2 regions of the Variovorax trehalosi genome follow, and region 2 is predicted to be linked to the other one. Evidence: predicted binding sites of a transcription regulator. Region 2 holds the regulator's gene; the other holds the start of a gene.
What was found. Region 2 encodes NrdR, which represses ribonucleotide reductase genes. Its sites were predicted from a motif close to CACNANATNTNGTG; they were not measured.
Positions count from the first base shown of each region.

Region 1: ACSFA7_RS29395 (ribonucleoside-diphosphate reductase subunit alpha) is a predicted target of NrdR. The motif match lies at 1,251-1,264, and genes of this name have one in related genera.

Region 1 is NZ_JBPJZG010000010.1:28,409-31,762, forward strand. It holds gene ACSFA7_RS29380 (sigma-54-dependent transcriptional regulator) at 1-390, shown strand, start outside; gene ampD (1,6-anhydro-N-acetylmuramyl-L-alanine amidase AmpD) at 377-997, shown strand; gene ACSFA7_RS29390 (hypothetical protein) at 1,040-1,171, opposite strand; gene ACSFA7_RS29395 (ribonucleoside-diphosphate reductase subunit alpha) at 1,348-3,354, shown strand, end outside.
Region 2 is NZ_JBPJZG010000001.1:904,377-907,730, reverse strand. It holds ZMP/ZTP riboswitch at 1-78, shown strand, start outside; gene glyA (serine hydroxymethyltransferase) at 120-1,364, shown strand; gene nrdR (transcriptional regulator NrdR) at 1,386-1,829, shown strand; gene ACSFA7_RS04225 (GspH/FimT family pseudopilin) at 1,848-2,402, opposite strand; gene ACSFA7_RS04220 (type IV pilin protein) at 2,399-2,809, opposite strand; gene ACSFA7_RS04215 (pilus assembly protein) at 2,806-3,354, opposite strand, start outside.

The DNA.
Region 1 (3,354 bases), on a different contig from region 2:
CGCGCGGTCGCGCTCAACGACGGCGACGAGCTGCACCTCGACCTGATGGGCGGCAATGTCGCGACGGCGATGGCGGCTGCCGACGTGGCATCGGCCACGCCTGCACAGCTCGCGCCTCGCAGCGATGAGCAGGCATCGGTCGTTGTCGCACCGGCACCGGTGGCAGAGGTCAAGCCCGCGCCGCCACCTCTGCCCTCCGACCTGCAGGCCTACCTCGACCAGCAGGAGCGCGAGATCCTCGTGCGTGCCTTGCACGAGAGCGGCTTCAACCGCACCGCGGCCGCCGCGCGCCTGGGCATGAGCCTGCGCCAGATCCGCTACCGCATCGCGCGGCTGGGCATCACCACGCCCAACGGCGACGATGGCGCCAGCAGCCATGTCGACGACTGAAGACGCCGCACACGACACGCCGCCCGCCGGCGACGGGCTCTGGCGGGCCGGCTGGTACCGCTTCGCGAAAGCCCTGCCCTCGCCGAATTTCGGCCCCCGGCCGAGCGACGCGCAGACCGACCTCATCGTGCTGCATTCGATCAGCCTGCCGCCCGGCGAATACGGCGGCGATGCGGTGCAGCGGCTCTTCACCAACCGGCTCGACTGGGATGCGCATCCCTACTTCCAGTCGATTCGCGGCATCGAGGTGTCCTCGCATTTCTACGTGCGCCGCAACGGCGAGCTCTGGCAGTTCGTGAGCTGCGACGACCGTGCATGGCATGCAGGCGTGTCGTCGTGGCGCGGCCGCAGCAACTGCAACGACGACTCGATCGGCATCGAGCTCGAAGGCCTCGAGGGCCAGACCTTCGAAGCCGCGCAGTACGAGACGCTCGCCAGCCTCTGCCCCGCGATCGCGCAGCACTACGCCATCGCATTCATCGCCGGTCACGAGCACATCGCGCCGGGCCGGAAACAGGACCCCGGCGCGGGCTTCGATTGGCGATTGCTGCACGCGCAACTGGGCTGGAAATCACAGATGTTTCCCCCATCTGTGATGGAGCGCTAATTTTTTCAATCGCGTGACGCCCCGCGATGCCCTGCCCTCGGGTCACATCGCTTTCGAGAATGCAAATGCGAACCGCAGCAACCATGCGGCTTGCAGGCTCAAATCGGCTTGCAAGCCACGTCCCATGCGGGTTGCGCGACCATAGGCCAGTATTGACGCGGCATCGCCAGCCATGGCCTATGCCTAGAGAGATACCCGCAGTAGGTGAATCACTCACAAAACACTACCTGTAGTGGCTTGTAGACCCCTGGCACCCTAGATATAGTGTCCTCCGTCCGGTCAACAACGCCGGCGCGGCGCCCAGCCAAGGCGTCGCCACCCAACAAGAATTGCCAACCGAGAGGAAGCGAATGCAAACAGCCCTGAACACCCCATCGACCCCGCGTGCCGTTCCCTCCACGCCTCCCCAACAACAGCGTGACACCGCCGGCTCGCCCGCCGGCCAGAACCTCGCGCACTACCAGATCATCCGCCGCAACGGCGCCGTCGTTCCCTTCGAGCCGAACAAGATCGCCATCGCGATGATGAAGGCCTTCCTGGCCGTGCACGGCACCCAGGGCGCGGCTTCGGCCAGCGTGCGCGAGACGGTCGACGTGCTCACGCAAGGCGTGATCCGCGCCATGGTGCGCTCGCGTCCGGGCGGCGGCACCTTCCACATCGAAGACGTGCAGGACCAGGTCGAGCTCGGCCTGATGCGCGGCGGCCACCATGAAATCGCGCGTGCCTACGTGCTGTATCGCGAACGCCGCACGCAGGAGCGTTCCAAGCAGGTCGAGCAGGAAGCGCCAGCCACGCCGACGCTGCATGTGCTGGACAACGGCGAACGCGTCGCGCTCGACCTGAACCAGCTCAAGGGCCTGATCGAATCGGCCTGCGAGAACCTGGGCGACAGCATCACCGCCGCACCGATCGTCGCCGAGACGATGCGCAACCTGTACGACGGCGTGCCGCTCGACGAGGTCTACAAGGCCTCGATCCTGGCGGCCCGCACGCTGATCGAGAAAGACCCCGACTACACCTTCGCCACCGCGCGCCTCTTGCTGCACACGATCTTCAAGGAGATCGTCGGCCGCGAAGTGATGCCCGCCGAACGCGCCACCGCCTACGCCGACTACTTCCCGCAGTTCATCAAGAAGGGCGTGGAGAACGACCTGCTCGACGAGAAGCTGCTGCAGTACGACCTGCCCCGCCTGGGCGCGGCCCTCAAGGCCGAACGCGACAACCAGTTCGACTACCTGGGCCTGCAGACGCTGTACGACCGCTACTTCCTGCACGTGCGCAAGACCCGCATCGAACTGCCGCAGGCTTTCTTCATGCGCGTGGCCATGGGCCTGTCGCTCGGCGAGATCGACCGCGAAGCCCGCGCCATCGAGTTCTACGAAGTGCTGTCGTCGTTCGACTTCATGTCGAGCACGCCGACCCTATTCAACGCCGGCACGCTGCGCTCGCAGCTGTCCAGCTGCTACCTGACCACCGTGCCCGACGATCTGGACGGCATCTACGAGTCAATCAAGGAAAACGCGCTGCTCTCGAAATTCGCGGGCGGCTTGGGCAACGACTGGACCCGCGTGCGCGCGCTCGGCAGCCACATCAAGGGCACCAACGGCGAATCGCAGGGCGTGGTGCCCTTCCTGAAGGTGGTGAACGACACCGCCGTGGCCGTGAACCAGGGCGGCAAGCGCAAGGGCGCGGTCTGCACGTACCTCGAGTCGTGGCACCTCGACATCGAAGAGTTCCTGGAACTGCGCAAGAACACCGGCGACGACCGCCGCCGCACGCACGACATGAACACGGCCAACTGGATCCCCGACCTCTTCATGCGCCGCGTGATGGAAAAGGGCACCTGGACGCTGTTCTCGCCCTCCAACGTGCCTGACCTGCACGACCTGTTCGGCGCCGACTTCGAAAAAGCCTACGTCGCCTACGAAGAAAAGGCTGCCCGCGGCGAGATCAAGCCCGCGCGCACCATCCAGGCCTCGGACCTGTGGCGCAAGATGCTCACGATGCTGTTCGAGACCGGCCATCCCTGGATCACGTTCAAGGACGCCTGCAACGTGCGCTCGCCACAGCAGCATGCGGGTGTCGTGCACTCGTCGAACCTCTGCACCGAGATCACGCTGAACACCAGCGACACCGAAACGGCCGTCTGCAACCTGGGTTCGGTGAACCTGCTGCAGCATCTGAAGGACGGCAAGGTCGACCAGGAAAAGCTCAAGCGGACGATCTCGACCGCGATGCGCATGCTCGACAACGTGATCGACATCAACTACTACGCCGTGAAGAAGGCGCGCGACTCGAACCTGCGCCACCGTCCGGTGGGCCTGGGCCTCATGGGCTTCCAGGACGCGCTGTACGAA
Region 2 (3,354 bases):
CGCGCTGACGTGGAATACCACTGGGAAGCGTACCGCCTGGCCACAACAGGCGTTCAGCCGTTCGCCTGGGCAGCCCTTGTTTGGTTGAAGAACAAGGACCTCGTCTTCAAAGGACTGCCATGTACCAACGCAATATCTTGGTCGAACAGACCGATCCCGAAATCTGGGCCGCGATTCAAGCCGAAAACGCGCGCCAGGAACACCACATCGAGCTGATCGCCAGCGAGAACTACGCCTCGCCTGCCGTCATGGCCGCCCAGGGCTCGCAGCTCACTAATAAGTACGCCGAAGGCTACCCGGGCAAGCGCTACTACGGCGGCTGCGAGCATGTCGACGTGGCCGAGCAACTGGCCATCGACCGCGTCAAGCAGATCTTCGGTGCCGACGCCGCCAACGTGCAGCCGCATTGCGGCGCCTCGGCCAACGAAGCCGTGATGCTGGCGTTCTTGAAGCCCGGCGACACCATCATGGGCATGAGCCTGGCCGAAGGCGGCCACCTGACCCACGGCATGCCTCTCAACATGAGCGGCAAGTGGTTCAACGTGGTGAGCTACGGCCTGGACGCCAACGAAGCCATCGACTACGACGCGATGGAACGCAAGGCGCACGAGCACATGCCCAAGCTGATCATCGCGGGCGCCTCGGCCTACTCGCTGCACATCGACTTCGAGCGCTTCGCCAAGGTGGCCAAGGACGTGGGCGCGATCTTCATGGTCGACATCGCCCACTACGCCGGCCTCGTGGCCGCGGGCGTGTACCCGAACCCCGTGCCGCACGCCGACATCGTGACCTCGACCACCCACAAGAGCCTGCGCGGCCCGCGCGGCGGCATCATCCTGATGAAGTCGCAGCACGAGAAGGCCATCAACAGCGCGATCTTCCCGGGCCTGCAAGGTGGCCCGCTGATGCACGTGATCGCCGCCAAGGCCGTCGCGTTCAAGGAAGCGATGACGCCCGAGTTCAAGGCCTACCAGCAACAGGTGGTCAAGAACGCCAAGATCGTGGCCGACACCCTCACCGAGCGGGGCCTGCGCATCGTGAGCGGACGCACCGAAAGCCACCTGATGCTGGTCGACCTGCGCGCCAAGGGCATCACCGGCAAGGAAGCCGAAGCCGTGCTGGGCAGCGCCCACATGACGATCAACAAGAACGCGATCCCCAACGACCCCGAAAAGCCGATGGTCACCAGCGGCGTGCGCATCGGCACCCCCGCCATGACCACCCGCGGCTTCAAGGACGAAGAGGCCCGCATCACCGCGAACCTGATCGCCGACGTGCTCGAGAACCCGCGCGACGCGGCGAACATCGACGCAGTGCGCGCCAAGGTGCACGCGCTGACGAGCCGCTTCCCGGTCTATCGCTGATCGACTGGAAGACCTGGCCGCATGAAATGCCCTTTTTGCGGTCATCTTGAAACGCAGGTCGTCGAGACCCGCGTTTCGGAAGACGCCGACTTCGTCCGCAGGCGCCGCCAGTGCAGCGCCTGCGACAAGCGCTTCACCACCTACGAGCGCCCCGACGTCAACTTCCCCGTGGTCGTGAAGAAGGACGGCAGCCGCGCCGACTTCGACTCCTCCAAGGTGCGCGCCTCGATGATGCTGGCGCTGCGCAAGCGCCCGGTGAGCATCGAGCAGATCGACACCGCTCTCCTGCGCATCGAGCAGAAGCTGCTGGCCAGCGGCCTGCGCGAAATCGATTCGACCAAGGTCGGCGAACTCGTGATGCGCGAGCTCAAGCGCCTGGACAAGGTGGCCTATGTGCGCTTTGCCTCGGTGTATCGCAGCTTCGAGGACGTGGACGAGTTCAGGCAATTGCTACGGGACATCTGACCGACGCTGCGGCGGCTGTCAGCCGCCATCGTCGCCCCTGCCGCACACCCCCGAGCCGCAATCGCCGCTCGCATCCGGATTGCAGACCTTCGCCCGGCCTGAGGCCGAGACGACTATCGATGCCCTGCGCCCGGTCTCGGCTTTCAGCGTCAGGCAGCCCGCGCTGAAGCCGGCCCTTGCGGTCTGTCGCGAGAACCCGTTGCCGTCGTAACGCAGGCCCTGCGCAAACCCGCCCCCGAGCGTCGCGTCGACACTCACGCCCTGCGGCAACCGCTCGAAGCGCCGCAGCGTCTTGAAGGACTCATCGCCTCCGGTCCGAACGACCCAGCCATGGGACCAATCGCCGCCCGTGAACGCAGCCACCTCCACGGGCCGCGCGCGCTGAATGGCCTCCATGCGCGCGAAGCTCAATGCGGAACTGAGGCCCTGGGCGGCGGTCGCGAGACGCTGGTTGAGCAGCATGTCGCGAAAGCTCGGTGCGCCGACGGCGGCCAGCACCGCCACGATGGCCACGACGACCATCAGCTCGACCAAGGTGAAGCCGGCCGACGCCGCGCTCTTGCCGCCCGTCATTGCCAGCACCTGGCGGGCTGCGTCCCGTCGCAGCCTTTGCCGCCTGTGCTGTCCACCCAGAGATTGCCGACCTGCGGGTCGGAGAATCCGGCCTTCAGCGTGGCCGTCAGCCGGATGCAACTGTCGGTGCTCCCCTTCCCTTCGCAACTGCTGCTCTCGACGGTGTACTTGCCGCCAGCGCCGCCGTCTCCCGAGTCACCCGCGTAGCGCCGGTACCGCCCCACCTGTGTGTAGCGGCGCTCCTGCTCCTGCATCTGCTGCATCAGCGCGGAACGCCCCTCGCTGCGCCAGCCCTTGCGTACGAAATCCATGTACGACGGATAGGAGATGGCCACCAGGATCGCGGCAATAGCCAGCACGATCAGCATCTCGATCAGCGTGAAACCGCGAAGCACCGGGGTCCTCATTGCTTCGCTCTCCGATAGTCGGTGATCTGTCGCCAGTTCAGGCGTCCGCCGGTCTGGCCCACCTTGCCGTCGCCGACGGGCTGCGCGGTCGAGAGGCCTGTGCCCCGACCGCTGCGCGCACCCGTGCTGACGATGGCGAGGCGCTTCGTTTCCGAACGGCGCCCGAGCGCATCGGTCGCACCGAAGCCGGCCGTGCCCAACTGCACCAGATGCGGCGCCCCCAGCATGCCGACACTCGATGGCATGCAGGTGCCGCCCTGCGAGAGCCCCGTCATCGCGTTCACAGCGCAGGTGCGGCCGCCGCCGTCGGCGCTGCAAGCGCTGGAATCGGGAATCAGCGTGTTGAAGAACAATTGGCCGTCGCCCAGCACCGGCTTGAAGACCAGCCGCTCGCCCTGCGCGGGTCCCGCCGGCAGGTCGAAGTACCAGCCGCGCCGGGCGTTCGTCTTGCGGTCGAACGCGCCGTACACGAAGGCATCGCCGGTGACTGGCGGAAATGCCTGTCCATCGACGGCACTGGCCTTGCGCGGTTGCAGCTGCACCCG